4 regions of the Yersinia sp. SCPM-O-B-9106 (C-191) genome follow, and region 3 is predicted to be linked to each of the others. Evidence: predicted binding sites of a transcription regulator. Region 3 holds the regulator's gene; each other region holds the start of a gene.

Region 1 (7,794 bases), 240 kb from region 3:
AAGTAGCGAATTTCATTCATAACAAGGGACATGGTGACAGTTCTCTAGAGAATTGATGGGTACAGTTCAGCATCGTGCAAACTGTACCCATAACAATAGATAACTTCTGCTTCTGCCGCTAGCGCCGATTGCTGTTTATGCTGAATCTCTTGGCAACATTAATAATATAATACCCAAAGTAATTGGAGTTGCAGGTAGGCAGCAAGCGAACGAGTCCCGATGAGCTTACTCAGGTAAGTTATTCGGGTGAGTGAACGTAGCTAACACCCCTGCAGCTTCAAGTACGAAGGGAGAGGGATTCCCATGCTGGACAGTGCCTTTATCAGTTACGTCACCGTAATGTCGATCACCCCAGGCCCAAATAACCTGCTATTGGCCGCCTCTGGTGTCAATTTTGGTTTGCGCCGAACTTTCCCGATGATGCTGGGGATTACCTTTGGTTGTGCATTGCAATGCGCATTAATGACCACGCTATTGGCATTTATCCTCAGTTGGGTCGGGGTTGTTCGCCTGCCATTAGTAACATTGGGCGGCGGTTATTTACTGTGGTTATCCTGGAAGATTTTTAATTCTGGCAGCCCCAATGCTCGGGATAGGGAGCAGCCGATGGGGTTCATTCAGGGGGCATTATTTCAAGCGATTAATCCAAAAGCCTGGCTGATGGCAATGAATGTCGCCATCTTATTCACCCCACGGGAAGGCGCGACACTGAGTCATACTTTGTTGATTGTCGGTGGCTTTGCTTTATTGAATCTCCCTTGCGTGGCGGTTTGGGCGGTGATGGGTGATCAATTGCGTCATGCGCTGCGCATTAATTGGAAGTTGCGGCTATTTAATGGCGTGATGGGCGGCTTGATGGCAATAACAGCCCTGTGGTTGTTAGCTGAGGAATGGCTCAGTGTTTTCAATAATTAAACATGGCCGAGTGGCGAGAGTTTAGAAACTTGTTTTTGACTGATACGGGAGAGTAATTCAGTAATCGACAGCACCATAGTGGAGCGCACCATTTGCTGATAACGCTGGCGTTGCATAGCAATCAGCGAAGCATCGGCTTCATCCGGGCGTAAGAATGTCGGGACTGGCGGCAATTCAGCCACACAATGTAGTTCACCAAATGGCCCGAGGATTTCGTCATCAGTAAAGCGATACTCGGTGCCATCATGGTTTAGCTCTTCACGCAGCGCCATCAATAGCTCGGCATCTTCATATTCATGCCGGGTTATGACGCCCAAGGCATAAACCAACTTCAATCGTACCGATAACTCACCCAACGGCCCATCCCCGACCAGCAATGGCTCCACGGCATATTTCACCGCATAGTCATCTTTACGGAAAACCTGCACCACGAGAATGTTCAATGCTTCTGCCAATAAGTCGACAGCAGCCATCAAGAAACTCCGAACGGTCTTCCCCGCGTTCAGATGTTCAAGTACCCGATTCTCAAATGCCTGTGTTTTTTCAATCATCGCTGGTCACTGGGGTGGTTAATGAGTATCCGTCCAACGGGTTTGGAGAGCCGGCCAATACAACAACCGGCTCATCTGAGCACTGAGCATCAGTGCGCCAGCTTGTCCTGCATGGCGTTATACACACTCACCACCTGTTCCACAACCTCGCTATCAGCTGGCAGACCGGAAATTTGAGCAAGAGTGGCTTTTGGCCCTAATTTAGCCAGTAATTCAACCAGTTCCTGCGCTTGCGGATCTTGCTCACTGCGATAACTCATCGCAGCAGCAATACCGGTCACCAGGTTATTATGTGGCAACTGATATTCCAACGTCCCCAACAGCGGCTTGATCAAACGGTCACCAGCACTCAGTTTACGCAGTGGCTGACGGCCAACGCGCTCAACATCGTCATGCAGGTAAGGGTTTTCGAAACGGGAGAGAATTTTATTGATATAAGCTGCATGTTTCTGCGGATCAAAAGAATAGCGCTTGATCAGCACTGCCCCGCTCTCCTCCATCGCGCCTTTCACGCTCTGGCGAACGGCTGAGTCAAGAATGGCATCACGAATGGTTTGGTGCCCTGCAAGCTGGCCCAAATAGGCGGTAATGGCATGCCCGGTGTTCAGCGTGAAGAGTTTGCGCTCCACAAAGGCCATCAGGTTATCCGTCAGTTCCATACCGGCGATTTGCGGCGGCTGCCCTTTAAATTGGGTACCATCAACAATCCACTCGCTGAATGTTTCTACTGTCACGGCCAGAATATCAGTGCTGCCCGCTTCTGATGGCGGCACAATCCGGTCTACCGCAGAATCAACAAAACCAACATGTTGCTCAACCCACGCTTGCTCACTTTCTGGCAAGACGGCAAACACATGCTGTTTTAACTGGCTAGTGCCGCGCACCATATTCTCACAAGCAATAATATTCAGTGGGCGGGTATTACCTTGTTGATGACGGGCCACCAAACCTTGCGCCACGGTACTGGCGATGCGGGCCAAAATTTGTGGGCCAACAGCGGTAGTGACAATATCAGCATCAGCAATCAGTGCCACCACTTCCGGGCTGCCACTGTTCACTGCGCTAACATTCTTCACTTCTTCAACACGGGCTTGCTCACCCACTACATTAACTTGATAACTCTTACGCTTATTCAGCTCATCCAATAGCGGCTGATTAACATCGGCGAAAGTAAGTTGCGCGCCGGCATCAGCAAGAAGTTTACCAATGAAGCCCCGGCCAATATTACCCGCGCCAAAATGTAATGCTTTCATATTTTTTACCTTTTGCTGTGTAGCTGTGAAAGGGCCGCGTACTCCCCACGGCCCTATTCAGGTTACGGCAGTTATCCGTCACAACCGGACAACACTCATCGCCGTTCAGTTACTCACACCTATCAAGCGGATTTTTTACCGCCGAGCAAATCCAAGACTTCTTGCACACTGGTGGTTTTGCTTAAACGCTCAATGACAGAATCATCGTCCAGCGCGTTGGTCAGGCTGGTAATGACATGAATATGCTCATTGTTACGGGCGGCAATACCAATCACCAAGCGAGCCACTTCATCTTCTTCTTCGCCAAAGCGCACACCTTCAGGGTATTGGCAGAACACCACACCAGTCTTCAGCACACGGTCTTTAGCTTCGATAGTGCCGTGTGGCACGGCGATAGATTCGCCCAGATAGGTGGAAGTCAGTTTTTCACGTTCCAACATCGCTTCAACATATTCTGGCTCGACATAACCGCCTTTTACCAACTGCTCACCGGCGAAGCGAATGGCTTGCTCTTTGTTCGTAGCATGTTGATTGAGGAAGATATTCTCCGCACTCAGTTTGAACAGGTTGGCTTCTGATGGCTCAAAGCTATCATCCAGCGTTTCAATCACTTTTTGTGTGGTCGCGGTCGCGTTACTCACTTCGACTAAACGTACCGTCAGGTTGGTATACAACTGGCTGTCGAGGAAGTTAGTCAGCGAAATATGCTGTGCTTGCGGTGCATGACGCATTGCTCGCTCAGTCAAATCACGGTGCGTGATAACTAAATCAACATCTTCCGGCAGGTTGTTGATGGCGCAGTTCGTGACCGAGATGTACTTCAAGCCCGCATCTTGCACTTTCTTACGCAACACACCAGCACCCATCGCACTGGAACCCATACCAGCATCACAGGCGACAATGATTTTCCGCACCGTGCTCAAGTCGCCCGCAGCAGCAGCTGCATTGGCTGCTTGTGCGCCTTTAGATTGCGCTTTCATGTCTTGCATACGGCGAGTCGCGTCTTCCAGGCTGTCTTCTTCTTCGTCTTTAGCTTTAGACGTTTTCAGCAAGATAGCTGACACGACGAAGGACACCGCAAACGCAGCAGCAACCGCAGCAATGTTGGCAAAGTAAGCACCTTTTGGTGTCATCGCCAATACTGCCAGGATAGAACCTGGAGAAGCTGGAGATACCAGACCGCCATTCAGCAGGGTCAGAGTAAACACGCCAGTCATACCGCCCAGAATCACCGCCAGCAATAAGCGTGGGTTCATCAGAACGTATGGGAAATAGATTTCGTGGATACCACCAAAGAAGTGGATGATAGCCGCGCCGCCAGCAGATTGCTTGGCGTTACCTTTGCCGAAGAACATATAAGCCATCAACACACCCAAACCTGGGCCTGGGTTAGCTTCAATCAGGAAGAAGATAGACTTACCGGTTTCAGTCGCCTGCTGGATACCCAGCGGTGAGAAGATACCGTGGTTGATAGCGTTATTCAGGAACAGGATTTTGGCTGGTTCAACAAAGATTGACGTCAGTGGCAGCAGGTTATTCTGCACCATGATGTGCACGCCAGCAGCCAGTGCTTTAGACAACACTTCTACCAATGGGCCAATCGCCATAAAGGCTAGAATAGCCAGCAACATCCCGATAATACCGGCTGAGAAGTTGTTAACCAGCATCTCAAAGCCGCTTTTGATTTTACCTTCAACCCAGCGGTCAAAGTGTTTGATTGCCCAACCACCCAATGGGCCTGCAATCATCGCACCGAGGAACATTGGCATATCAGCACCAACGATAACCCCCATGGTGGTGATAGCACCCACCACACCACCACGGTCACCACCGACCAAGCGACCACCGGTAAAACCGATCAGCAGTGGTAACAGGAAAGTGATCATCGGGCCAACTAATTTGGCTAGCGTTTCATTCGGCAGCCAACCCGTTGGGATAAACAGTGCGGTGATAATACCCCAGGCGATAAATGCGCCGATGTTGGGCATGACCATGTTACTGAGGAATCGGCCAAAATTTTGAATTCTGACCTTTGCATCTGGTGAAAACATAAAACACCCCTATTGGTACGCGCTAACAATAAGAGCGCGATATAATTGTTTTGTTGAGGCAGTTCTGCAAAACCCGCCGGTGTTATCGAATACAAACCCGCTGTATGCAAAACAAACTTTAGCATGCTCCTTTACTCTCGCGTAGCTCACTCCCAGCATGTGACGAATGTCACACTAAAACCCCCACTACAGGGGTGGATTTGTTGATCAAGGTCACACTATTGAGGTGTAAGAAAGCCACACCGGAGAATTTTTAAGCTAAAAGCGGCCAATATAGTGATTCATATCACACTTTCGTGGCGGCCCTTTGTTTTGAAAATGTGATGTTAATCACAAGTTATTTTTGCTCGTAGAGGAAGGATGAGACATTCACCCATCTTATTCTGATCGGACTGCCCAGTTGCGTGGCAAATGTGTAATAAAAAAACAGGGGGAAGGGGGAGATGTTTTTGGGTTTTGGTTGATATGGTTTTAGTGCTTAGGTTCGGATCAGGTTTCGGTTGATAAACACTCAGAGGTCATTTTTAGCTCAGTCTCCTCAACCGAGTTAAGGCCCATAAGCGTGGGCCTTAACAATCCGCGCTTGCGCACGTGTCGCTTGCCTGCTGCGCAGGTTCCCTCGTTCATCATTACGCTTGCGGGACGGCTTTATTCGCATCCCTGCTCATGACACCTAAATCCGCCGTCCATGGCGGATTTCCCTGGCTTCATTCTTCACTCGGCAGCTCAAATGTGCTTTTAAACATCAAAACCTAAAACCATGGTTTTGACGTTGAGCGCAATCAGGAATGTTGCCGACAAGGAGAGAGGGTAGAGTGAGCGGCCATGGACGGCCGCGAAAAGCGCGCTTGGGAAGGGATGCCCATCGCGCAGGCTCGTCAGCCCGAAAGACGCAGACGGTTTACCCGCAGGGCAATATTTCGCGCAAGCGCGGGATTGCACAAGGGTGCGCGCCCGCACCCTTTGGCGGTTGGTTCATCGCAGGTTAAGTAAACTCAGTTGCTTTAACAACCGAACTTATTCACTTATCAAATATCAACCGAACCCAATCACCTACCCCATCAACCCATTAAAAAAACCTACTGAATCACACTCATGACACTCTTCTGTGCCGCCATCATCGCCGGGTACTTGGCGACCAAATTAGCCATCATCGCGTTGTATTGTGCCGCTTGTTGCGCAGTCTGGAACTGAACACCACCATTATTAAAGGTCACTTGAGTCCCCTGCTGTTGCAGGAAATCCCCAACCTGCGCCAGATCCTGCACAAAGGCAGAAACAACGGGAACAGCCGGAATCAGCACATTGGTAGGTTGAGTCACAATATTATCAAAAGCTTTATTGAAAACGACTTTCAAATCATCTGGCTGCTTCAATGCGGCTACAGCGGCATCTGCCTGTGTTTTGGCGGTACGAATCTGCTGTACTAACAGATTCAACGCACCCGCTGACTGCTGCAATGCATCACGCTTATTAAGATAATCCTGCGCCATACGAATCTCATTGATTTGCGCAATAGCGGGGCTCAGGCTAGCATCCACAGATTTACTGAGTTGCTGAGAAAAAGTCACTAAAATCGCATAATCGCTGACATAAGGGCCAAACTTCTGTTTTTGATCTTCACTCAGCGTTGGCAGTTTCATCCCACTGCGCATCACTGTATTTTGCAGATAATCAATAAAAGCCTTACGTTGCTCTGGCTCTTTATCCCCGCAGGCGGTCAATTGGAACACCACCAGCAACGCCAGAAAAGGCGCTAACCAACGTGAATATCGGGTCGTATTCAGTGCAAAAGTCATGTGAAGCTACTCCTGTAATAAGTACTTATTTTCACCAAATCCTATTCTTACCCAGTAAGAATAGCTAAGGGGAGCGCATACCCTCTTGGTAAATACGCTCCCCTGTGACGAGCCGAGTACAGGATTACTGCAACAGCGAAATATCAGCAACCTGTAAGAACAGCTCGCGTAATTTGCTCAACAACGTCAGGCGGTTAACTCGCACAGCATCGTCTTCGGCCATCACCATCACACTATCAAAGAACTCATCGACGGTTTCCCGCAACGCTGCCAGTTCAACCAGTGCTTCCTGGTATTGACCCGCAGCGAATACCGGCTCCAGCTTATCGCGCAATACCACCAAATGAGTGGCCAGTTTCAGCTCCGCCGGTTCTTTTAACACCGAAGCACGAACATGGTCATTCAGGGTATCAGTGGATTTTGCCAGAATATTTGATACACGCTTATTCGCGGCAGCCAATGCGGCGGCGGCATCCAGTGTGCGGAAATAGGTTACCGCTTTCACCCGAGCATCAAAATCAGCCGGTTTGGTTGGTCGACGAGCCAATACCGCCTGAATGGTATCGACGCTATGACCTTCATCCTGATACCAGGCGCGGAAGCGGCCCAGCATGAACTCAATCACTTCGTCGACCACTTTGGTGTTGGTTAGCTTGCTACCATATAGGCTCACGGCCTCTTCGGTCAGCGTTTGCAGGTCCAGCGGCAAATTCTTCTCAACGATAATACGCAATACACCCAACGCCGCGCGGCGCAGAGCGAATGGGTCTTTATCGCCTTTCGGATGTTGACCGATACCGAAAATCCCCGCCAGCGTGTCCATTTTATCGGCAATAGCCAATGCACAAGCAACCGGATTTGACGGCAAATCATCGCCCGCAAAACGTGGCTGATATTGCTCATTCAGCGCAACCGCAACGTCTTCAGCTTCACCATCGTGACGGGCGTAATGCATCCCCATCACACCTTGGGTGTCAGTGAATTCGAACACCATATTGGTCATCAGGTCGCACTTGGACAGCAAACCGGCGCGCGTGGCATGGTTAACATCAGCACCAATTTGCGCTGCAACCCAACCGGCCAGCGCTTGAATACGATCCGTTTTATCGCGCAAGGTGCCCAATTGCTGTTGGAACAGCACGGTTTCCAGACGCGGTAGATTGTCTTCAAGGCGTTTTTTACGGTCGGTATTAAAGAAGAACTCGGCATCTGCCAGACGTGGGCG
Region 2 (7,794 bases), 780 kb from region 3:
ATACACTTTTTGCAGTAAAGAATAATCTATTCCCTTTGCCGGAATATTGGGGGCTTTTACCATGACTCGCGGGGGTCTGAGTTGTAATGTTATATTGCTATCTGTCTGAGAAACGATTTTCAGGTTAGTGAAACCATTAGAAGCAACGTCGATATGCGCCCCCTCTGTGCCTGACGTTTTCTGGGCTTCTCCAACAGTAACATTAGGAACGAAAAACTTGGTTTCCCCACTATAGAGGTTACTGATTCGGCGCTCGGTGTTGGTATCAAATTCATTTTGAACACCCTGGATCCAATTGGGCTTATTAGTTAAGAGAACGGCTTCATTCATCATCTGATCAATAACCCAAGTCTGTACGTCCTTGGCTATAGAAGCGTTATCGTAACGATCCTTTTTTGGGTACAGACTGACGTATATTTTGGCCGGAGAATCCAAAACTGTGCAGTGCAGCCCTCCCAGATTCACCTCAGCTAGCGGTTTATCTTCGGCTATCGCAAAGGTGAACGGCGTACTCCAACTGCCGTTGTAGCGCAAGTGAGATAGCTTCAGTTCATACAGCCATTTTTCACCGTCTTCACTTTTTCGGTTGCGGGTGTCTTCGTGCCGCTCCAGCCACAGCAAATGTAGCCGAGAATTAAAGCGAACCGGGCGAATGAGCTGGTTATACGGCATGGCCGAGCAGCTGATTTTCTTCCACTCACTCCAGGCGGAGGCTGGGAATTTTCCCTCACTGAACTGAGCATGGTCGACGGTACGCCAGTAATAACTCGGCGGGGAGGCGAGGCTCTCGCCAATAAAGTAGGTCAGTCCGTTATCGATACTGATGTCATCGTGGTAGCCACTGATAACCGATAGATTGGCTATCTCTTCAAATTCGGTCAGGTAGGTTTTGAACGCGTCTTCCACGGTGTCGGCGGTGAGTTGCCCCTGATTAATGGATTGAAGTAGGGTATCCATCATGCTGGTCTGGCCGATGCGCAGGGCCGGATCAATATAGTTTTCCGGGAAGTAGGTCAGTTGTTGGGTCCCGGCCCAGGAACTGTAGCGTTTGTTAGTGGCTTCCCAGTGAGTGAATAAAGCGCGGGTGAAAATCAATTTATTGACTGTTGGTTCTAGTTGGGCCTGATAATAACAGCGATTAATATATAACTGGAGGCTGGCACAGGCTTCGGCAATACGGCCGGTTTTTATTTTCATGCTGACCTGATTATCAATCAGCAAGTAGCCATAGAGGTCATCGCGGGTCTGTAATTGGAGGCTCTGGTCGGCGATTTTGTTTAGATAATAATGGGTTAGTGCAACACCCTGCTTCTCAACTAATGTGGCTTCAATCGTGGCTTGTTCAGCGGTGGGTAGTTTTTCAAATGCCGCATCAAACAGCGAAGTTAAATAATCAATTGATGCGCTAAATGTATGAATGCGATCATACAGTGGCAGGTTCAGTGGGACAGGTACTTGCAGGATTTTTGCTGCTTGCTGCCAGTGTAGTACTTCTTGAATATCATAAAAATTAACGATATTAGCGCCAGGCTTATAAGCGTCATTGTATTGGGGCAGATAACCTGTGATGTTGGCATTGTCGGGCTTATAGGCCTCAACAGAGTATTGAAGATAATTAAAGCTGTCGGCTGGCTCCCCGATGAGGATTGCTAGTTTTTGCAGGTTCAGCGTGCCCGCTTTTAACTCAGTAAACAGAACATCAGCTTGTTCCGCATTCAGGCTCCTAACCCAATGTTGGAACTCCATCAGTTCTATTATTGTACTAACGTTGTTAAGCTCAGTATCAATTGTAAATCTGGACTTGAAATCAGCTGCCAGCAATAGTTCCATTTCTTGATCAGACAATTGCAGTATTTTATAAATCCTGGTCAATCGTGCTAACTGACGGTAGAAAAGTTCTATATTGCTGGGTATGTAGAAGTATTTAGAGATATCCAGATTTTTACCCTCTGACCAGATTGTAGTGGTATCTGACCATATCTTCTCGAGATTCCTTCCTTGCTCACCCTTTTTCCACCACTGTAATAGGTTGTTTGCCACCTCAATCGTTAAGCCAAATTCTGTTGCCAATACGCTAGCCATGGGGGATTCATCTGATTCATGTTGTTGCAGTTGAATCACCCAATGTTTGGTTTCAGCGCGCAGGCTAGCTTTATTCTTAACATCTATTTTTAGTAAATCACTGAGGTTCAGGTTGCTTTGTTTAAGTTGCTGGGTAATGCGAAAAATACGTTCGAGTCGCGAAGAGTAGCGCGCCCTATAGCTGGTTTCATACTCATTGATTAACGTAACAAAATCTTGAGGATCTAACTGGAGGCATTGCGCGACTATCGCAACATTTGGATCTACGCGTTCAGGATTGTTCCAATCTACTTTGCTGATGGCGAGTGCATCTTGCTCCGAGAGATTATAGCGCTGCTGCCAGATTTTAATTAAGTGTAGTTGCGCCAAGCTGCTATTATTCATGTCCTTAGCTTTAAGGACAAAACCTACCAAGGTCTGTGGCGAGAGATGGGTGGCTTTATACAGTAAAAATAGCCGGTGCAGTGCAGTTGGGTAGGTATCCTTATCTTTTTCTGCAGCCAGCAGGCGTATTGTTTCGTTAACGACCGTCAGCGGCAGTGCGTAGTACACCGCTATTTCGGTTGGTGAGGTGGGGACATTCTCAAGTTTAACGGGGGCCGTGAGTTGTTGATAGCAGGAAAATGAAATTCCTAGACCTAGGCATACCACGGCTTCCCTGTCAGCTTCTTCTGGCCACAACTCGGCAGCGGTAGTTTTCCGCGCGGCGAGGATTTGTTGCCACTTTTCAAATTTAGCGTCGTAAGGCAGGTTACATTCTTCAAGGGTATTATCAATATCTGCCCTGCCGGTTTTCTCTTTGATGGCCCGGATCAGAATCTCATTGGATAGCATCAGGGTAGATACTTCATCATCCTGATTATCCTGATTTAACAGCAACTCGCCGATATCCGGGCGGCGCTTGTCGATATGATAAAGTGAAGATGCAGCGTGTAATGGCCGGGCCTCACGATACAAATCAGTAAGATAGGCGGCAGGCGAGAAGCGCGAGGCGACATCCCCTTCATTGACATACACGCCATCCCGCTCGGGCACGTAATCATTGCTATAGAGCATGGCATCCGCTTGATCTTCGACATGCGCCAAACGGGTGCGCGTTATGTCTAATGACTCCGCCTGTTGTAATTGTGGATTACCTTGAACAGAATATTTGCGCTTAGCAGCTTGTTGCTTGTCCCGCTGTTTGGTCGCTTTTGCATATAACGTATTAATTTCACTTAAACTGAGCGTCTCATGTAGCGCCTCATAAACCTGCTCGAATGAATAATTAGCATAATGGGCTGCATCTATATTGCTGGGCTCATTGGTATTGTTGTGCTCTTTAATTTCATTATTTATATCAGACATAATAGACCTCTTTATTTAAATGGAATAGCCAGTCATAAGAGTGTTCGGTTTTATTGCAGGCTGTTGTTAAACTAGAAGTATTAACTTGTAATATTGACTTCCCGCCATGAAAGTGGCGAATTTTTCTGCACATAGGTTATAAAAAAATATTTTTTAATAACCGAGCTTTTTAAATAAATGTAATAATTCATTTCTAAATCTACATCTTTGTTATAACTGATATTTAATTCTTTATAAGCATCTTTTTCTGAACTAAAACTTTCTGCTGTTAATGATATTCCTGCGCCTTTTTCAATGAGGTTATAACGAACGCGTTGATTATCTACATGTAATATTTCCCCTCTAAATCCTTGCTGTTTCATGTGTTCAAAAAAATCTTTAAATGCGCATGAAGAAGAGAAAAGGTTGCTTTGTAAAAACGGGAGTTTTTTAAGATGCTCTATTTTATTGGGTAAATCATTTAAATGTGATGCATATAGCAAAATTGCTTTGCAAGTGGCCACTAATTTAACGTCAAAGTCACATTTTTTTATCTCCTTGGCGCTTATAACAATATCTAATTGATTTATATCAGTTATATTTTCTTGTAATTCAATGTTACAATGACCTGAGGATAAGAAGTAATCGCATATAAAACCTGCATATGTTGATTTTAACTGATGAGTTCCTATATTAATGGTTCCGCTTTTACTTCTTTTGTATATTTTACTCATCTCCACTAATCGTGTGTAGGTGGGGAAGATATCCTTATAAAATTTACTGCCTTTATCTGTTAGTTTTAGCCCTGAAGTCGCGCGGGTAAATAACTTAAAACCCAATTCTTCTTCGAGTATTTTTATACTCCGGCTCATCGGCGGTGGTGTTGAAAATAGCTTTATTGCTGCGTTTGTTAAGGATCCTTCTTGAACTGTAGTAATAAATACCAGTAAGTTTTTTGATATAAACATATGCACCACTTTGTTTTTAAATGCGCCATATGTACAACTCAATATATAGTGATATAGAGTTTTTAGTCTATTCCAGATATTGGAAGTGCTTGGGCGAATTTAGTCAATTTGAATTGATGAGATTATTCTTAATTAAATTGAAGAAATTTCCTATGAAATAACGCTTTTTATTTATACAAATTGATCAAATATTTAGCGATAACTGTGATATATCTCAGCGACACGCTTAAAATACTCGGTTAAATAATCAATGCAGACTTGAACTTTGAGGGGCATTTTATCTTTCTCGGTATATAACGCATATACCGGCCGGGGATCTGAATGGTATTTTTTAAACAGAACTTCAACTTCACCACGCTTGATTTCTTCTATTACCCACATGAGGGGTGCATAGGCGATTCCGGCACCCGCCTTTAACCAGCGGATCATGGTCTGTGAGTCATTGGTGACAAAGCGCCCCTGTGGCGATATTTGCGTGGTAATACCTTCTGGTGCAATCAATTCAAAATTACTGTCTGGCCGCACACTGTATTCCAGCCAAGAGAAGTTGGTCATGTCACTGGGTTTTTCAGGGGTGCCATGCTGCAACAAATAGCTTTTGGCGGCACATACGACCATCGGCATCGAACCGAGGCGGCGGGAAAATAGCCCAGAATCCTGTAAGGCACCCACGCGGATCACTACATCCAAACCATCGGCAATCAAGTCCGGAGCCGGAATACCGGTGACCAGATTAACTGACAGGCCGGGGTACTCTTTCAGCATCTCAGCTGTCATGGTTGCCAGCACATTTTGTGCCATAGTTGATGAACAACCGATGCGCAGTGTGCCGGTCGGCGTGTTGTTAAAAGCATACAGTTGCTCATGAACTTCTTGTACTTCCTGCAACATGCGTCGGCAGCCCTGATAATAAATCCGCCCTGCTTCTGTCAGGCCAATACGACGGGTGCTGCGGTTAAGCAGCTTAACATTTAGCTCTGTTTCCAGTTTTGATACGGTCTGGCTGATTGAAGAAACACTCATTTCCAACTGCCGTGCAGCACCGGTAAAAGATCCGCATTCAACCACTTTGGCAAATACTGACATCCGTTTTAATCTTTCCATAGTCCCTCCAGATAGATTTTTTCACAGTGATTGTTAACTCTGGCTTAAAAGTGATTTAGATCACACATTGTAGATAAGCTGATAATAAGCAGGCTAATATACTGCTGTCGGGAGAACCGTCTCAAGGTTGAAAACCACGTAGCCCGAGTCTTATTCAAACAACAGTTATACTCGTTATTTAAGTTTAATTCATAGAGTGGGCTTATGGCTCTTGCTTTTAGCTGTGGTTGTAATGATTGGATGAGTTTCGTTACCGGCCTGATTATTCACTCAGGTGGAGGCACCGGTACCCAATAACAAAAAGGATTTAAAGAATGAGTTTGCTTCCGGTGATGGTGATTTTCGGTCTGTCTTTCCCGCCGATATTTCTTGAACTGCTTCTTTCCCTGGCACTTTTTTTTGTGGTGCGCAGATTACTACAACCCACTGGTATTTATGAGTTTGTCTGGCATCCGGCACTGTTTAATACCGCGTTGTATTGCTGCCTTTTTTACTTAATTTCTCGTCTTTCTTCCTGAGGTCGCCGTGAGTACTTTTGCATTAAAAATAATCCGCATCGGCATCACCTTATTGGTGGTTTTACTGGCTGTTATCGCTGTTTTTAAGGTATGGGCTTTTTATACCGAATCGCCGTGGACTCGTGATGCAAAATTTACCGCAGATGTGGTCGCGATTGCGCCAGATGTCAGTGGCTTAATTACTGATGTGCCGGTAAAAGACAACCAATTGGTGCAGAAAGGCCAAATCCTGTTTGTCATTGATCAGCCGCGCTATCAGCAAGCGCTGGCTGAAGCCGAGGCCGATGTTGCTTATTACCAAACACTGGCTGCTGAGAAACAACGGGAATCCGGCAGACGCCAACGTTTAGGGGTTCAGGCGCTGTCACAAGAAGAAATTGATCAATCCAGCAATGTGCTACAAACCGTCCGTCATCAATTGGCGAAAGCTATTGCGGTGCGTGATTTAGCGCAGCTTGATCTGGAGCGAACTACAGTGCGTGCGCCCGCTGAAGGCTGGGTAACCAACCTAAATGTCCATGCCGGAGAATTTATTAATCGCGGAGCCACCGCCGTTGCATTAGTGAAGAAAGACACTTTCTATATCTTGGCTTATTTGGAAGAGACCAAATTGGAAGGGGTTAAACCGGGGTATCGGGCAGAAATCACGCCGCTCGGCAGCAACCGCATTCTGCACGGCACCGTCGACAGTATCTCTGCGGGGGTGACCAACAGTAGCAGCAGTGCGGATAGCAAAGGGCTGGCGACCATTGATAATAATCTCGAATGGGTACGGCTGGCGCAGCGCGTGCCAGTGAAGATCCGCCTGGATAGTGAGGTTCAGCAGCATCCTTACCCGGCGGGGACCACCGCGACTGTGGTCATCACGGGAACGAATGATCGCGACCCTAATCAATCATCGCCGATAGTGAAATTGATGCATCGCCTGCGCGAGTTTGGCTAAGATGAGCAGCCCGGCTTTTATCCGCCTGCGCTTTGCTTTCAAGCTCAGTTTTGCCATTTTGGCGGCGCTGTTCCTCGGTTTTCATCTGCAATTGGAAACACCGCGCTGGTCAGTATTGACTGCGGCGATTGTCGCCGCTGGCCCAGCTTTTGCGGCCGGTGGTGAACCTTTTTCCGGTGCAATTCGCCATCGTGGCTGGCTGCGTATTATCGGGACATTCATTGGCTGCATTGGTGGCTTGATTATTATTGTTCTGACCATCAGAGCGCCAGTATTGACTTTAATGCTTTGCTGTCTGTGGGCTGGGGTATGCACCTGGATTTCATCATTGGTTCGCGTCGAAAACTCCTATGCCTTTGGTTTAGCAGGTTATACTGCGCTTATCATCATTGTGACGACCGGCGAGAGTCCTTTATTAACACCGCAATTTGCGGTTGAACGCTGTAGCGAGATTGTGTTGGGGATCGTCTGCGCCGTGATGGCGGATCTACTGTTTTCCCCGCGATCAATTAAGCAAGATATTGATCGGCTGGTCGATAAAGTTTTAGTCGATCAATATCGGCTGTTGCAACTGTGTATTCGCCCGGCAGAAAAAACGGATATCGACCGCGCCTGGAGTGATTTAGTCAAAAATACTACGGCACTCAATGGGATGCGCAGCTATCTGATGATGGAATCTTCCCGTTGGCAGCGCTGTGATCGCCGTTTACAGGTATTGCATACTGAATCATTAACGTTAATCACTCAGGCGTGTGAAACCTATCTAGTGCTCGCCAATCACCCCGATATCTTGACCGCTGAACTGAAAACTATGTTGAGCGAACCGGCGCAAACGTCGGCTGAAATTCATCAA
Region 3 (7,794 bases):
AATCTGCTGGAAGCCTTTGTGCTACGTGAAGGCACAGATTACGGCGAGCATGAGCGCTCATTGACCCAAAAAGTCGAAGACGTCCGCCGTCAGTTGGTCAGTGGTGGGGCGGTTTTGGTCTGGTCCGAGTTACACGAGACCATCAATATTATGCCGCGCGGTGCATTTCGAGCCGGTGCCGAAGAGTTGCCATAATCCTCGCCGGATCACGACACTCGCCGAGTAAAATCAGAGTGACAAGCCGGACAATTTGCCCTAAAAATAGCCCTTAGCCCTAAAAAAATCAGCCATTAGCGCTAAAAAACAGCCAATTTCAGCCTGTCCACTGAGGATCTAACCCCATGGAGTTACAGCTAATATGTCAACTAAACATCCGGTTATAGCCGTCACCGGCTCAAGTGGCGCAGGGACGACGACAACCAGCCTGGCGTTTCGCAAAATTTTTCAGCAATTGAATATTCGCGCGGCGCAAATTGAGGGCGATAGCTTCCACCGCTATACCCGCCCAGAAATGGATACCGTCATCCGTAAGGCACGGGATCAAGGGCGTCATATCAGCTATTTTGGCCCAGAAGCCAATGACTTTGGTCAGTTAGAAGACAGTGTGGAAGAGTACGGCAAAAATGGCTCGGGGCGTTCACGTAAGTATTTGCACACTTATGATGAAGCTGTACCTTATAACCAAATTCCGGGCACTTTCACCCCTTGGGAGGCGCTGCCAGAACCCACCGATGTATTATTTTATGAAGGGCTGCACGGCGGAGTCGTGACCGAGCATCATGATGTGGCAAAACATGTAGATTTACTGGTCGGCGTGGTGCCCATCGTCAACCTGGAGTGGATTCAAAAATTAGTCCGGGATACCGGTGAGCGCGGCCATTCCCGTGAGGCGGTGATGGATTCCGTGGTGCGCTCCATGGACGATTACATTAGCTACATTACGCCGCAGTTCTCGCGCACCCACATTAACTTTCAGCGCGTGCCGACCGTCGATACCTCAAACCCATTTGCTGCTAAAGCCATTCCCTCACTGGATGAAAGTTTTGTTGTCATTCATTTCCGAGGTTTGGACCAAATCGATTTCCCCTACTTATTGGCAATGCTGCAAGGGTCTTTTATTTCCAATATCAACACGTTGGTTGTCCCCGGCGGGAAGATGGGGCTGGCAATGGAGCTGATTATGGCCCCGCTGGTGCAGCAATTGCTGGAAGGCAAGAAGATCGGATAATTCTTCTGTCTTGGAGCTGCAGGTAGGCGGTTAGCAACTCTGCAGCTGCAAGGGCGAAGGATTTATTTAGGCGATTTCGCGGATCTCAAAACTGTGGGTAATAGTCGCCGCTTTCCCTAACATCAAAGAAACCGAGCAATATTTCTCTGCTGAAAGCTCAACTGCACGCTCAACAATTTTATCAGTCAACCCTTTGCCGCTGACAATAAAATGCAGGTTAATTTGGGTAAACAGGCGCGGTGCTTCTTCCCGGCGCTGCGAGGTTAATGTCACTTCGCAATCGCGCACATCGTTGCGCCCCTTTTGCAAAATGGAAACGACATCAATTGCGCTACAGCCCCCCGCCGACATTAACAACATTTCCATCGGGCTAGGGGCTTTATCTCCTGCATTTCCATCCATTAAAACTTGATGACCAGATGCGGATTCACCTAAAAATGTCAGCCCTTCAACCCACTTTACACGTGCTTGCATAACTCATGCTCCCGGTTAAATTTTCTCATTCAGACTACCCTTTCATTTACAAACTGGCAATGTAACCCGATGTTCATCATGCTGAAGCGATACAACACAAGACACCGACCTCATCCTGTGCTACAAACAGAACCGAAAGTGTTGTATTTAGAATTAAATAGGGTAGCTTCTCAATACTCAGTGAAGGGTTTCTACTCGGTACGCATCTTGGCTATACCTTTCGGCAGTTGAGCAAATTAATATGCTAAATGAAAGTGTATTTTATAAGCACGCCGTACAGGGAACTCTGAGCCCTGTTAAGTTAGGCTGCGATAACAACAGAGGATAACAGCGAATGGTTCTCGGCAAGCCACAAACAGACCCGACTCTCGAATGGTTCCTGCCTCATTGCCATATCCACAAATATCCATCGAAAAGTACGCTAATTCACCAAGGTGAAAAAGCCGAAACGCTTTACTACATCGTGAAAGGCTCCGTTGCGGTGCTTATCAAAGATGAAGAAGGTAAAGAGATGATTCTCTCCTATTTAAACCAGGGAGATTTCATCGGCGAGCTTGGATTATTTGAAGAAGGCCAAGAACGTAGTGCTTGGGTTAGGGCAAAAACCGCCTGTGAAGTGGCTGAAATTTCTTACAAAAAATTCCGTCAGCTGATTCAGGTTAATCCAGATATCTTGATGCGCCTGTCGTCACAAATGGCGAATCGCTTACAGATAACATCTGAGAAAGTGGGTAACCTCGCCTTCCTGGATGCCACTGGGCGCATTGCACAAACGCTGCTTAATCTGGCAAAACAACCGGATGCCATGACCCACCCAGATGGGATGCAGATAAAGATTACCCGCCAGGAAATTGGTCAAATAGTTGGCTGTTCCCGCGAAACTGTGGGGCGGATACTAAAAATGCTAGAAGATCAAAATCTGATCTCCGCGCATGGTAAAACGATTGTCGTTTACGGCACTCGTTAATTCCCTATAAACTGGTGCCGATACCCTCGGCACCAGTTTTCTTCTATACCCGTTATACTTCAAGCTGCATGTGTGTTGGCTGCTTTCACTACTCGGCCCGTCCATGGGCCTCGCCTCTGCGAGGCCGCTGCAAGCAGCGTTCAAATCTGCTCCCAGCAGATTTGTCACCCCAGTCACTTACTGGTCGTTGACCTTAAAGTAAGTAGATTCTTGGGGACTCGCTCAATTGCCGCCTTCTGGGTATATGTTATGTAATTAATAAATCTCTGGGGCCTATATGAATTGGCAACGGCTTATTTATCATCCTGAAGTCAATTATGCACTCCGCCAGACACTTGTTCTCTGCTTGCCGGCGGCATTGGGGTTCGCGATAGGCGAATTGCGGTTGGGGTTGATGTTCTCCCTGATACCCGCCTGCTGTAATATTGCAGCGCTAGATACCCCCCATCAACATTTCTTCCAGCGACTGATTGTCGGCGGGGCTATCTTTACTTTCAGTAGTTTTCTGACTCAACAACTGCTGCTGTGGGATATTCCATTACCTGCGGTGATGCTTGGCTTGGCATTAATATTGGGTGTCAGTGGCGCTATCAGCCAGCTCAATGGCCGCCTGCTCCCCGCCGCACTTATCGCCGCTATTTTTAGCCTCAGCATGGTAGGCCGTACGCCTATCTGGCAAGCGCCATTGATGTGTGCCGTGGGGACTCTCTGGTATGGCCTATTTACCTGGCTATGGTTCCGGTTATGTAAAGACCAGCCGATCCGTGAGCCATTGAGTCAGCTTTATCATTTGTTGGCCGATTATTGTGATGCTAAATACAGTTTGTTGGGTCAACATGTGGCGCTAGAAAAGGCAATACCGCCGTTGCTTGACCGGCAACAAGGTATAATGGACAAGATTAATCAGATTTATCAGCAATTTAACTTGATAGACAATGCCACTAAAAAAGAGCGGAAACGGCTATTGAACTTGTTTCAGATGGCGCTCGATTTACAGGAACACATCACCGCGGCAGTGAGTCAGTCAGAAAAAACGCAAGAGTTAATTGACCAAAGCCCGATAGAGAAAGTCCTTAAGCGCAATATGCAGGTTATCTCGACGCAAATGCGCACCATCGCCGATGATATTCTCTATCATCACCGAGCGAAAAATCATTTCAGTGCAGATGATGCGCTGGTCGAACTGGAAGAGATTGCCCAGCAGCATCCGGATAACCCAGCGGCACAATTCTTCTATTACCATATCAGCCATGTTACCCAAATCCTGAGCGACCAACGCCCGCAGTATGAACGCGCTTTGATGTCCAGCCAGCTATCTCAGCCGTTCTGGCCAGCACTCACCAGCTATTTATCTTTTAAATCCAGTGCCTTGCGGAATGCCGCTCGCCTTGGCGTCACTTTGGCCGCCGGCAGTTACATCGGTACCTTGATTCATCTGCCTAAACCTTATTGGATTTTGCTCACCGTGATGCTGGTCACACAAAACGGCTATAACGCCACTAAAATTCGAATTCATCACCGCGCCCTTGGCACCCTGATTGGGCTGTTACTCGCGGCAGCTTTGCTGCATTTTCAAATGCCGGAAGGCACCACGCTAAGCATTATGTTGCTTATCACCCTGGGGGCCTATCTGGTTCAACGCAAAAACTATGGCTGGTCGGTCATTCTCAGAACCATCACTACGGTCTATATCTTGCAGTTATTGACCGGCGAAGGTGCGGACTTTTTAATCCCGCGATTGTTAGATACGTTAATCGGCTGTGCATTGGCCTTTGCCAGTACATTGTGGCTATGGCCGCAGTGGCAAAGCGGTTTACTGCGTAAAAATGCGCATCAAACGCTGGAAAGTTATCAGAGAATCCTGCGCATCCTGTTGAAACCTAATCCGAATATTGAGCAACTGTCGTTTGAGCGCATCCACGTGAACAAAGCCAGCAACGCCGTCCTCAGTTCACTGAAAGAAGCTATGCAGGAGCCGGGGTTCAACTCAGAATATCTGGCGGACATGCGTCTGTGGGCCACCCATAGCGAACTTATTGTCGGGAATATCAATGAGATGACTATACTGACGCGGGCTTATCCATTGGCAGAGTCACCGGCAGAATCAGATAAACACCACATTCAGCTGACGGTTAGGTTGGCGGAAGAGTATTTACAGCTCTGTGAAATGGCGATTCAACAATGTCAGCAACGGCTAGAGTCAGATACCCGTGAGGGGAATAACGATTTTGTTCAAATGCCAGATAGAGATACTGATACGCAAATCTCTGAACTTGAACGTAATTTACGGCGTATTTTGTCTCATTTGAGTGTGATGCATACCGTTTCATCGCTGGCATGGCAGCAACAGCCGCACCACGGTATTTGGCGTAGCCGGAAACTGCGGGGGACGGCATCGTAAAAAGGAGAGGCAAAAAACCTCTCCACAATCCGTTGACAAAAATACGATTTAACCTTTGACCAGGCTGGCAACCGCCCTTTCTAAACGCGCCATACCTTGCTGGATATCTTCGGGTTCAATCACCAACGAAGGCGCTAACCGTAATACATCTGGCCCGGCATTAAGAATCATTAAACCATTCGCTGCTGCTGCCGTCAGGAACTCCCGCGAGCGACCATGATATTGCGGCGTTAATTGTGCCCCTATCAGTAGCCCCATGCCGCGGATGTCATCAAACACCTGATACTTACTGTTAATCTCTTGCAAAGCCTGCACAAACAGGCCGTGGCGCTGTTCAATGCCATCAAGTACCTCTGGGGTATTAATCACATCCAGCGCGGCCTCTGCGACCGCACAGGCCAGTGGGTTCCCCCCATAGGTAGTGCCGTGGGTTCCTACCGCCATCACCGAGGCAATTTCTTCAGTCGTCAGCATCGCGCTGACCGGGAACCCGCCGCCTAACGCTTTAGCCGTGGTGAGGATATCTGGCGTCACGCCGTAGTGCATATAAGTAAACAGCTTACCACTGCGCCCCATACCGCTTTGCACTTCATCAAACACCAGCAGCGCTTTGTGTTGATCACACAGCGCGCGCACACCTTGCAGAAACTCTGGTGTCGCGGAGGTAATGCCCCCTTCCCCTTGAATAGGTTCCAGCACCACCGCACAAGTGTGGTCGTCCATGACCGCTTTTACCGCAGCCAGGTCATTAAACGGCACATGGATAATATCGGCCGGTTTCGGGCCAAAACCATCGGAGTACTTGGGTTGCCCACCGACCGATACAGTAAACAGCGTGCGACCATGGAATGCATTATGGAAAGCAATGATTTTAGTTTTATACGGGCTGTGGCGTTCAATAGCGTAATGACGGGCTAACTTAAATGCCGCCTCATTCGCCTCGCCACCGGAATTGGCAAAAAAAACGCGGTCAGCAAAGGTCGCCGCAATCAGTTTTTGTGCTAAACGCAGGGCGGGTTCATTGGTGAATACATTACTGGTATGCCATAACATGTCACCTTGCTGATGTAATGCCGCCACCAGCGCCGGATGGCAATGACCGAGTGCTGTAACCGCAATTCCACCTGCAAAATCAATGTATTCCGTGCCTTGTTGATCCCACACGCGGCTACCTTTCCCTTTGACCGGAATAAACTGCGCGGGTGCATAAACAGGCAAAATAACCTGGTCGAATGTACTGCGAGTCACTGCTAATTTATCTGCCATTGCACTGTCCAATCTGAGAAAATATTGAGCCGCCAATTACTGACGAGTGAGAATATAATCACAAAATATGCATAAAAAATCAAAATCAAGCAAACAAAAAATTAACCAATAGAGAAAATGCAATTCAACCAATTAATTTTTAAGGAAATTATCCAATAATTGATGGCCTTGTTCGCTGAGGATACTTTCCGGATGGAACTGCACGCCCTCCAGTGGCAAAGTGCGATGGCGGATGCCCATAATCTCATCCATCACGCCGTTTTGTTCAGTCCATGCGGTCAGCTCAAAACAATCAGGTAGAGAGTCAGTAGCAATCACTAAAGAGTGGTAGCGGGTCACAGTAAGCGGCTGATTAAGCCCACGAAAGACACCCTGACCATTATGGCGAATTGCTGTGGTTTTACCGTGCATCACTTGCCGCGCCCGCACGATACGTGCGCCAAAAGCCTGCCCAAGCGCCTGATGGCCCAGACAGACGCCCAATATGGGCAATTTACCGGCAAAATGACGGATCGCGGCCACAGAAATCCCGGCCTCATTGGGGGTGCAGGGGCCGGGCGAAATCACCAAATGGGATGGTGATAATCTTTCAATATCAGCTAGTTGTACTTCATCATTACGTTTAACAACCACTTCCGCGCCCAGCTCACAAAAATACTGGTAAAGGTTGTAGGTAAACGAATCGTAATTATCGATCAATAACAGCATATTTAACCTAACTGACTAAGTTGGTAGATTGTAATGCACTTTGGTGGCAATAAAAGAGTCATCAAATCTTGTAGGGATAAAGGTCACCAGTTCCCCTACTTTTAACTGAGCAAGTCCCACCAAGATGGCCTTATCTCTTTTATCTATAAAAAATTGCCCAGCATAATTACCATCAACAGCTTTTATTGATACTAAATCGCCCTGAATTGATGATATTGCACCACGTATACGTTCACTAAATTGTGCATGAGTATGCCAGTTTTTAATATTGAGTTGAGGAATTTCATGGACTCCCGCCGCGAGATTTTTATACTCTGCAACACATTGGATAGAACAAAGTGCAGTCAATGACGCATGACTATTCACCAAAGTAATGGCTTTGAGATTTGAAGGGTTGATTGCTTCAATCAATATCAAACACTCATTATAAAAATTGATGACTTTATTCAAGTATGCGGGTGTGCCATAAAGACTTTTTGAGTACCAGACTGGCTCATGATGAGCAATTCTATTCCGTAATCGGTTAACATTTCTTAGAATATTAATCAGTTGCGGGTGCTTCATTTTTCTACCGGGGAATGCATGGTAAAGTAAGTCCGGCCACAGTCGTAAAGATTGATCGGCATTTATATCATGGGACTGACACAAATGGCTCCACACCCCAAAGGTTAATTCTGGTATTAAATTATCCGCAGTGAGCTCTATTCCCCTCTTTTCCAACTTATTTGCTGCCGATACTATTGCAACCTT
Region 4 (7,794 bases), 1.7 Mb from region 3:
AGACAAATCCCTTAAATATAAGGGGTTGGTAAGAATTTCATGGAGAAATATATGAACTACCGCCTGATTGGGCTGGCTTTTGCTACCGTGCTTTTAGTGGGGTGTGCCAGTCGTTCGCCGGATAATTTGGAGCAGGGCCGCTCAGATCCGTTGGAAGGTTTTAACCGGGCAATGTTCAATTTTAACTATGAGGTTCTTGACCCTTATATCGTGCGGCCGGTAGCTGTGGTTTGGCGTGATTACGTGCCACAACCCGCCCGTAATGGGATGAGTAATTTCTTGGGGAACCTTGAAGAGCCGGCCAGTATGGTCAATAGCTTCCTGGTCGGTGATCCGTACAATGCCATGAAGCACTTTAACCGCTTCTTCCTAAATACTCTTTTGGGGATGGGCGGGTTAATTGACGTCGCCGGTATGGCGAACCCGAAACTGGCGAAAGAAGTTCCGCACCGTTTTGGTAGCACCTTAGGGCATTATAATGTTGGTTATGGCCCCTATGTGGTATTACCGGCCTATGGTAGTTTCACCATTCGTGAAGATGGGGGCGATGCGGTTGATTACGTCTATCCAGTGCTGAGTTATCTGACCTTCTGGATGTCGGCGGGTAAATGGGTGCTTGAAGGGGTAGAAACCCGTGCGCAGCTATTGGATTCCGATGGTTTGCTGCGTAATTCCTCCGACCCATATCTAATGGTGCGTGAAGCCTACTTCCAGCGCTATGATTTCTTGGCGAATGGCGGGCAATTAAAACCGGAAGTTAATTCCAATGCTCAAGCTATTCAGGGCGATTTGGAAAGTATCGATTCAGCTAACTGATAGAGATGTTAGCCTGAAAATAAAAAAGCGCCGTAAGGCGCTTTTTTTGTGGGCAATTATTGATTAAATAATGCCGATTAGAAAGCGTAGTTGAAGTTCACGCCATACAGCAGTGCAGTACCTTTAGAGTCGAACTCATAAGTTTGTCCGCCCAATCCTGTTGGTGTTTTTTCCGTGATGTGCACGTTTTGACCGTGCATATAGGAAATACCAACATCAACAGATGCATCTTTGTTGAAGGCGTAGGTGGTACCAGCACTTATCCAGAAACGATCTTGGTCTGGAATCGAGATAGTGCGGTTATCTGCTGGAACCGGGCTATCATCAAAGGCAATACCGGTACGGAAAGTCCAGTTATCATCGTAATAATAGGTGGTACCCAGCGCGATACGGTAAGCATCGTGGAAGCCTTCTTGCTTCTCAAACAGGGTTTGGCCGTTGGTTCCGGTTGCTTTCAGCTCTTTGAACTGGCTCCAACTGGTGTAGGCCAAGCTATAGTGGATAGCCCATTGTGGCGCGACTTTATTGTAGCCGGACACTTCCCACACTTCCGGCAGGTTCAGGGTCAGGGCGCCAGGGATTGTTTGGCCTGCTAATCCACCAAGTAGAGGAGGCAATTGGTTACTGAAGTCGCCATCAAAGTCGATCTTCACTTTTGAACGGTAGGTGAAACTGTAACGGTTTTCTTTATCCACTTCATACAGAACGCCCGCATTCCAGCCATAGCCCCATTTGGTTCCTTCCATACGGGTAACTTCGGTGCCCGGCGTTTGTGGAATAGGTAACTGTGGACCAGCTTCACCTGCATGGCGCACAATCTTCGCATCGGCATAAACCGCATTGAAGCCCAGACCAAAGCTGAAGTTTTCATTCAGGCGGTAAGCACCGCTCAGATTGAGGTTCGCAGTTTTCAGATCAGTTTTGCCACCCAGAGAACCGACAACATAATCATCATTAAATTCAGTGGCTAAACCGTAATTAGAGGTGCCGGAAGCACCAATCGCCCACTGTTCATTCAGCGGCATAATAAAGTGGATATTGGGGATCCACGCGGATGGCGCGATATTTTTGGCGCTGGTACTTTGGCCACTTGGTGATGTCCCACTGATATCAACATTCGGATCGACATACACGAAGCCACCAGAGAAAGAAGGACGGTCGAACAATGTCATTGCGGCGGGGTTGCGGCTACCAACAGAAGCATTGTCAGCAACAGCGCCTTCACCAGAGAAAGAGCGGCCCAATGCAGCTGCTGAATATTCATTTAGCTGAAAGCCAGCCGCAGAAACGTTCGAAGAAACCAGTGCTACTGCAGCTGCCAGAGCTGATCGGGTAAACAGGTTTTTCTGGTTCATGACCAAAACCTCATTATTTTATTTAAACTATGTTACTTACCGTAACAAGAGAATGCGGGATTGTAGGGTCCGTCATCGGTCAGACAAAGCAGACCAGTGGCTGAAGTATAGGTCCGACCTGTGTGCGTGTTGCAAGTATGTTTTAGGATTTGGTCAATTTTGATTGCAAAAAATAGACGTAGTTAACAAAAAAATTACAATTCGGTAGCAATTAATACATTATCGATGAGAGTGCGAACAAATTTAGTGTGATATCCGTCACTTAATAGGCCTATAAACAGTAAGTCCTAGTGCCTTGTGACCTAGGGGAGTAAAATGACAGTAGAGAAAATATTTTTTTTTGCACTCTGCCTTATCTGCGTTAATTGATAGCTGATGTGCGTTTATTTTGAAATATCCGTTGAGGAGAATTGAAGATGTCAGATGCAATCAATCGTTGTAGTGCGGAAGAAACCGCAGCTTGCTGCTGTATAGATGTAGGCACTATCATGGACAATACTGATTGTACCGCGTCCTATAGCTGTGTATTCGACAACCGTGCTGATGCTGAAGCCATGCTGAAAACGCTGACTGAAAAAGCGCGTGCCGTTGAATCTGAACCTTGCCTGATCGAACATAAGCTGGAAGAAACTGAAGATGGTGTGCGCTTAGCCATTGATTTCACTTTCTCCTGCCAGGCAGAAACCATGATCTTCCAGTTAGGTCTGCGTTAATTTGCACTTTGTTGTAAGTTGATTCAGATAAGTTGAATACCCCTAAAACGCGGAGCTTTTTGCTTCGCGTTTGTATTGATACCTTCCTACAGCTCGCGCTGAATTTATTGCATCAGAAATATCAGCTTTATATGTCTTATCCACCCGCCAGTTCCTCTCTTTCCTTTCTTTTTATGGCGAAAAGTTGCTCCTGCTCTCACTTTCCTGCTCTATAGGTTTACCAAATGTAAATGTTTGGTTAACAATAATTGGATCAGGTCAGACCTGTTATTTTGTTATGCTTTAATAAAAGCCACTTTGACTTATCAGGAGCATGTATGAGTAAGCCATTACCGCTAGTGACACGCCAGGGCGATCGCATTGCTATAGTCAGTGGCCTGCGAACTCCTTTTGCCAAGCAGGCAACTGCTTATCACGGCGTGCCAGCTGTAGATTTAGGCAAAATTGTGGTCAGTGAACTTTTGGCCAGAAGCGGTGTTGCTCCTGAATTCATTGATCAACTGGTGTTTGGTCAAGTCGTCCAAATGCCGGAAGCACCAAACATCGCGCGGGAAATCGTGCTGGGAACGGGCATGAGTGTACATACCGATGCTTACAGTGTCTCCCGTGCCTGTGCGACTAGCTTTCAGGCGGTGGCCAATGTGGCGGAAAGTATCATGGCTGGCTCAGTGACTGTGGCGATCGCCGGTGGCGCGGATTCTTCCTCTGTTTTGCCTATAGGTGTCAGCAAAGCACTGGCGCGGACCTTGGTTGATGTCAATAAAGCACGAACTTTATCTCAACGATTGAAATTGTTTAGCCGGTTAAAATTGCGCGATTTGCTCCCGGTGGCTCCAGCTGTTGCAGAATATTCAACCGGCCTGCGGATGGGCGATACCGCTGAACAGATGGCAAAAACCTATGGTATTAGCCGCGAGGATCAGGACGCTTTAGCGCTGCGCTCTCACCAAATGGCGGCACAGGCCTGGCAGCAGGGATTATTACAAGATGAGGTGATGACAGCTTATATTCCGCCTTATCGTGATGCTATCACTGAAGATAATAATATCCGCAAAGATTCCACCATGGCGCAATATGCCAAATTACGTCCGGCATTTGATCGTAAGCACGGCAGTGTCACGGCGGCGAACAGCACGCCACTGACCGACGGGGCGGCGGCAGTCATGATGATGAGTGAGTCAAAGGCTAAGGCGCTGGGTTTACAGCCATTAGGCTATCTGCGCAGTTTTGCGTTTTCGGCCATTGATGTCTGGCAAGACATGCTGTTAGGCCCCTCCTACGCAACCCCCTTAGCACTTGATCGCGCCGGAATAACACTGGCAGATTTAACCCTCATTGATATGCACGAAGCATTTGCGGCACAAACATTAGCGAACTTGAAAATGTTCGCCAGTGATAGCTTCGCACGCGAAAAGCTGGGCCGCAGTCAGGCAATTGGTGAAGTTGATATGAGTAAATTCAACGTATTGGGTGGATCAATTGCTTATGGTCATCCTTTCGCCGCGACCGGTGCGCGCATGATCACTCAAACATTGTATGAATTGCGTCGCCGCGGTGGTGGGTTAGGATTAACAACCGCCTGTGCTGCGGGTGGTTTGGGTGCCGCAATGATTTTGGAGGTGGAGTAATGAGCCAGGAAAATATTCTTAATCGCGGGGATGAAATAGCCATAGTTGGCTCTGCCGTTCCGGCCCACTCGGTTTTCACCCTCGATGTTCGGCCCGATAATATTGGTATCATCACCATTGATGTTGTCGGTGATAAAGTTAATACCTTAAAGGCTGAATTTGCAGAGCAAATTGCTGAAATACTGCAACAAGCGCAGGCTTTGAGTCAATTACAGGGTTTAGTCATTATTTCTGGCAAACCGGACTCTTTTATCGCCGGTGCAGATATCAGCATGATTGCTGCTTGTCGCACCGCACAAGATGCGCGTGTTCTGGCTCAGAAAGGGCAATCCATTCTGGCACAAATTGCGGCATTTCCAGTGCCGGTAGTCGCTGCTATCCACGGGGCTTGCCTCGGCGGTGGTCTGGAACTGGCGCTGGCGTGTCATAGCCGCATTTGCTCGCAGGATGATAAAACCGTGCTCGGTTTGCCTGAGGTACAGCTTGGGCTGTTGCCGGGGTCCGGTGGCACCCAGCGTTTGCCGCGTCTGGTGGGGGTGAGTAAGGCACTGGATATGATCTTGACTGGCCGGCAGGTTCGCGGCCGTCAGGCACTTAAAATGGGGCTGGTGGACGACGTGGTGCCGCACGATATTTTGCTTGATGTGGCTATCCAGCGGGCTAAAGCCGGTTGGCTTGATAAGCCCGTCTTGCCGTGGCAGGAGCGTTTGCTTAGCGGCCCATTAGGTAAATCATTGTTATTTAATATTGTTCGTAAGAAAACACGGGAAAAGACAAAAGGTCATTATCCAGCAGCCGAGCGTATTATTGATGTGGTGCGTAAGGGGTTAGACCACGGCGGCCCTGCGGGTTATGAAGCCGAAGCAAAAGCCTTTGGTGAGCTGGCAATGTCTCCTGAGTCAGCAGCATTACGCAGCTTGTTTTTTGCGACCACCTCGCTGAAAAAAGAGACTGGTGGCAAAGAACAGCCTCGGGCTATCCATCGAGTCGGGGTATTAGGTGGGGGGCTGATGGGCGGAGGTATAGCCAATGTGACTGCAACACGTGCGGGTTTACCGGTTCGGATTAAAGATATCAATCCAACAGGTATTAACCAGGCGCTGAAATATACCTGGGATACCTTGGGCGAGCGGGTGCGTAGCAAGCGGATGCGCCCGACAGAGCGGCAACGCCAGATGATGCTGATTTCCGGCAGCACTGATTATTGTGGCTTTGGTAATGTGGATATTGTGGTTGAGGCGGTATTTGAAGATTTGTCGTTGAAGCAGCAGATGGTGGCAGATATTGAGCATTTCGCTGCACCTCATACCATTTTCGCTTCCAACACTTCGTCACTGCCGATAAGTGATATCGCGGCACAGGCACAGCGGCCAGAGCAGGTTATCGGTCTGCATTACTTTAGCCCGGTGGATAAAATGCCATTGGTGGAAGTTATTCCGCATGCAAAGACTAGCGAAGCAACCATTGCAACCACTGTTGCTTTAGCACGTAAACAGGGAAAAACAGCGATTGTGGTGGCAGATTGTGCCGGGTTCTATGTAAACCGTATTTTGGCTCCATACATTAATGAAGCAGCTCGCTGTATATTAGATGGTGAACCTATCGATTTAATTGATAAGGCTCTGGTCGATTTCGGCTTTCCGGTAGGCCCGATAACCTTGTTGGATGAAGTTGGGATTGATGTGGGCACCAAGATAATGCCCATTCTGGTAGAGAAATTAGGGGCACGTTTTGCTGCGCCGCCTTCATTTGATGTCATTTTGAAAGATGGGCGGAAAGGGCGTAAAAATGGCCGCGGTTTCTATCTTTATCCAGCTAAAAGTAGCGGTTTCAAGTGGAAGAAAAGTTCCGGTAAGCAAGTGGACACCAGCGTTTATACCTTACTCGGTGTCACACCGAAGGCCCATCTCGAATCTGCCGTGATAGCACAGCGTTGCGTCATGATGATGCTGAATGAAGCCGCACGTTGTCTGGATGAATCTATTATCCGTAACCCGCGCGATGGGGATATTGGTGCGGTGTTTGGGATTGGTTTCCCACCGTTTTTAGGCGGGCCTTTCCGCTATATGGACAACCTAGGCGCAGAAACAATGGTAAAAACACTGAATTTGCTCGCGCAACAGTATGGTGAGCGCTTTGAACCTTGCCCATTATTGGTCACGATGGCCGAGCAGCAACAAAGGTTTTATCCGCTGGAAAATAGTATAAATGAGCGGGCAGTCAATCCCGAAAATTAAGAGTGTGAACGGGATCACCACCTGCAATTCTAACCATTCAGGTGGCTGTACACTGAGGGCAACCCGCGCTACTTTAAATTAGAATCACGCAAAGTGACTATTCGTGCCAAAATGAATGAATAGCCATTTATTGTGCAGGTGATAGAGTTTAGATTAAGCTGTTGATATGGTTACTCTGTAACCAGTCAAAGTTGGCTGTTGGTGTTGATGGTGTAAAAACAGCCATTTTCTTTACCTTAAGTTTCAGGCAAAATGCCCGGCCGCCATAGAGAGACGGCGCGTTATCGTTATGAAGTTTCTTTGCTTTCAAGCAAAGGTTTCGGCGGTACAGCACGCAAAGCGTTTCTGTATAGCGTTATTTTGTTAACAAAAACGGTGCAATATGCAAGTTTTCATTATGCGTCACGGTGACGCGGCCCTAAACGCACCCAGTGATGCGCAAAGGCCTCTTACTCTGTGTGGTCAGGATGAATCACGCCAGATGGCAAGCTGGTTAAACGACCAGTCAGTCGATATTGAAAGGATTTTGGTTAGCCCATACTTACGTGCAGGGCAAACATTAGAAGTGGTGCGCGGGGTGATGACGCTTCCGGCAGAGCAGGAAGTGATGCCAGAATTAACGCCGGGTGGGGATGCCGCTTTTGTATGTTGCTATTTACAAGCACTGGCAAAAGAAGATTGTGCTACGGTGTTGGTTATTTCGCACTTGCCGCTGGTCGGGTATTTGGTGGCTGAACTTTGTCCGGGGCAATGCCCGCCAATGTTTGCGACTTCAGCAATTGCTTGTGTTGATTTGGATGGCGAAACTGGCAAGGGGACGTTTGACTGGCAGGTTAGCCCGACACAACTTTTAGCTAAAGCTTGTCACGGCTAAGTATCATCTGAGCCAATGTTCAATAGGGTGCGGCATCACTGTCGCGCCTCTACTCGCCATATTTCAAATTGCATGTGTGTGGCAGCAAAATGCATCCTACCAGCCAACCCGGCTACTGCTCTAACTCAATTAACACCAATAATGCCGCTGTGCCACCCCATTCTTTCGGGG

Evidence for each region. Region 3 encodes CRP, which controls carbon source genes, mostly activating them, when cyclic AMP is high. Its sites were predicted from a motif close to ATGTGANNNNNNTCACAT; they were not measured.
Region 1: a site for CRP is predicted at 4,928-4,945, ahead of OP863_RS00165 (PTS mannitol transporter subunit IICBA). Genes of this name have one in related genera too.
Region 2: a site for CRP is predicted at 5,529-5,546, ahead of aaeR (HTH-type transcriptional activator AaeR). Genes of this name have one in related genera too.
Region 4: a site for CRP is predicted at 2,418-2,435, ahead of OP863_RS13735 (YfcZ/YiiS family protein). Genes of this name have one in related genera too.

The regions. Positions count from the first base shown of each region.
Region 1 is NZ_CP110791.1:37,448-45,241, reverse strand. It holds gene OP863_RS00185 (PLP-dependent aminotransferase family protein) at 1-32, opposite strand, end outside; gene OP863_RS00180 (LysE family translocator) at 304-915, shown strand; gene OP863_RS00175 (MltR family transcriptional regulator) at 912-1,466, opposite strand; gene OP863_RS00170 (mannitol-1-phosphate 5-dehydrogenase) at 1,556-2,719, opposite strand; gene OP863_RS00165 (PTS mannitol transporter subunit IICBA) at 2,842-4,770, opposite strand; gene OP863_RS00160 (DUF3053 domain-containing protein) at 5,850-6,569, opposite strand; gene glyS (glycine--tRNA ligase subunit beta) at 6,694-7,794, opposite strand, start outside.
Region 2 is NZ_CP110791.1:3,913,537-3,921,330, reverse strand. It holds gene OP863_RS17750 (neuraminidase-like domain-containing protein) at 1-3,429, opposite strand, end outside; gene OP863_RS17745 (LysR family transcriptional regulator) at 3,510-4,376, opposite strand; gene aaeR (HTH-type transcriptional activator AaeR) at 4,569-5,480, opposite strand; gene aaeX (p-hydroxybenzoic acid efflux pump operon protein AaeX) at 5,795-5,998, shown strand; gene aaeA (p-hydroxybenzoic acid efflux pump subunit AaeA) at 6,006-6,941, shown strand; gene aaeB (p-hydroxybenzoic acid efflux pump subunit AaeB) at 6,943-7,794, shown strand, end outside.
Region 3 is NZ_CP110791.1:275,972-283,765, reverse strand. It holds gene OP863_RS01105 (YheU family protein) at 1-195, shown strand, start outside; gene OP863_RS01100 (phosphoribulokinase) at 359-1,228, shown strand; gene OP863_RS01095 (OsmC family protein) at 1,295-1,702, opposite strand; gene crp (cAMP-activated global transcriptional regulator CRP) at 2,037-2,669, shown strand; gene OP863_RS01085 (YccS/YhfK family putative transporter) at 2,947-5,070, shown strand; gene argD (bifunctional acetylornithine/succinyldiaminopimelate transaminase) at 5,119-6,336, opposite strand; gene OP863_RS01075 (aminodeoxychorismate synthase component II) at 6,469-7,044, opposite strand; gene OP863_RS01070 (Abi family protein) at 7,060-7,794, opposite strand, start outside.
Region 4 is NZ_CP110791.1:3,007,634-3,015,427, reverse strand. It holds gene ccmI (c-type cytochrome biogenesis protein CcmI) at 1-15, shown strand, start outside; gene mlaA (phospholipid-binding lipoprotein MlaA) at 52-816, shown strand; gene fadL (long-chain fatty acid transporter FadL) at 894-2,171, opposite strand; gene OP863_RS13735 (YfcZ/YiiS family protein) at 2,588-2,884, shown strand; gene fadI (acetyl-CoA C-acyltransferase FadI) at 3,202-4,512, shown strand; gene fadJ (fatty acid oxidation complex subunit alpha FadJ) at 4,512-6,749, shown strand; gene sixA (phosphohistidine phosphatase SixA) at 7,132-7,623, shown strand; gene smrB (endonuclease SmrB) at 7,736-7,794, opposite strand, start outside.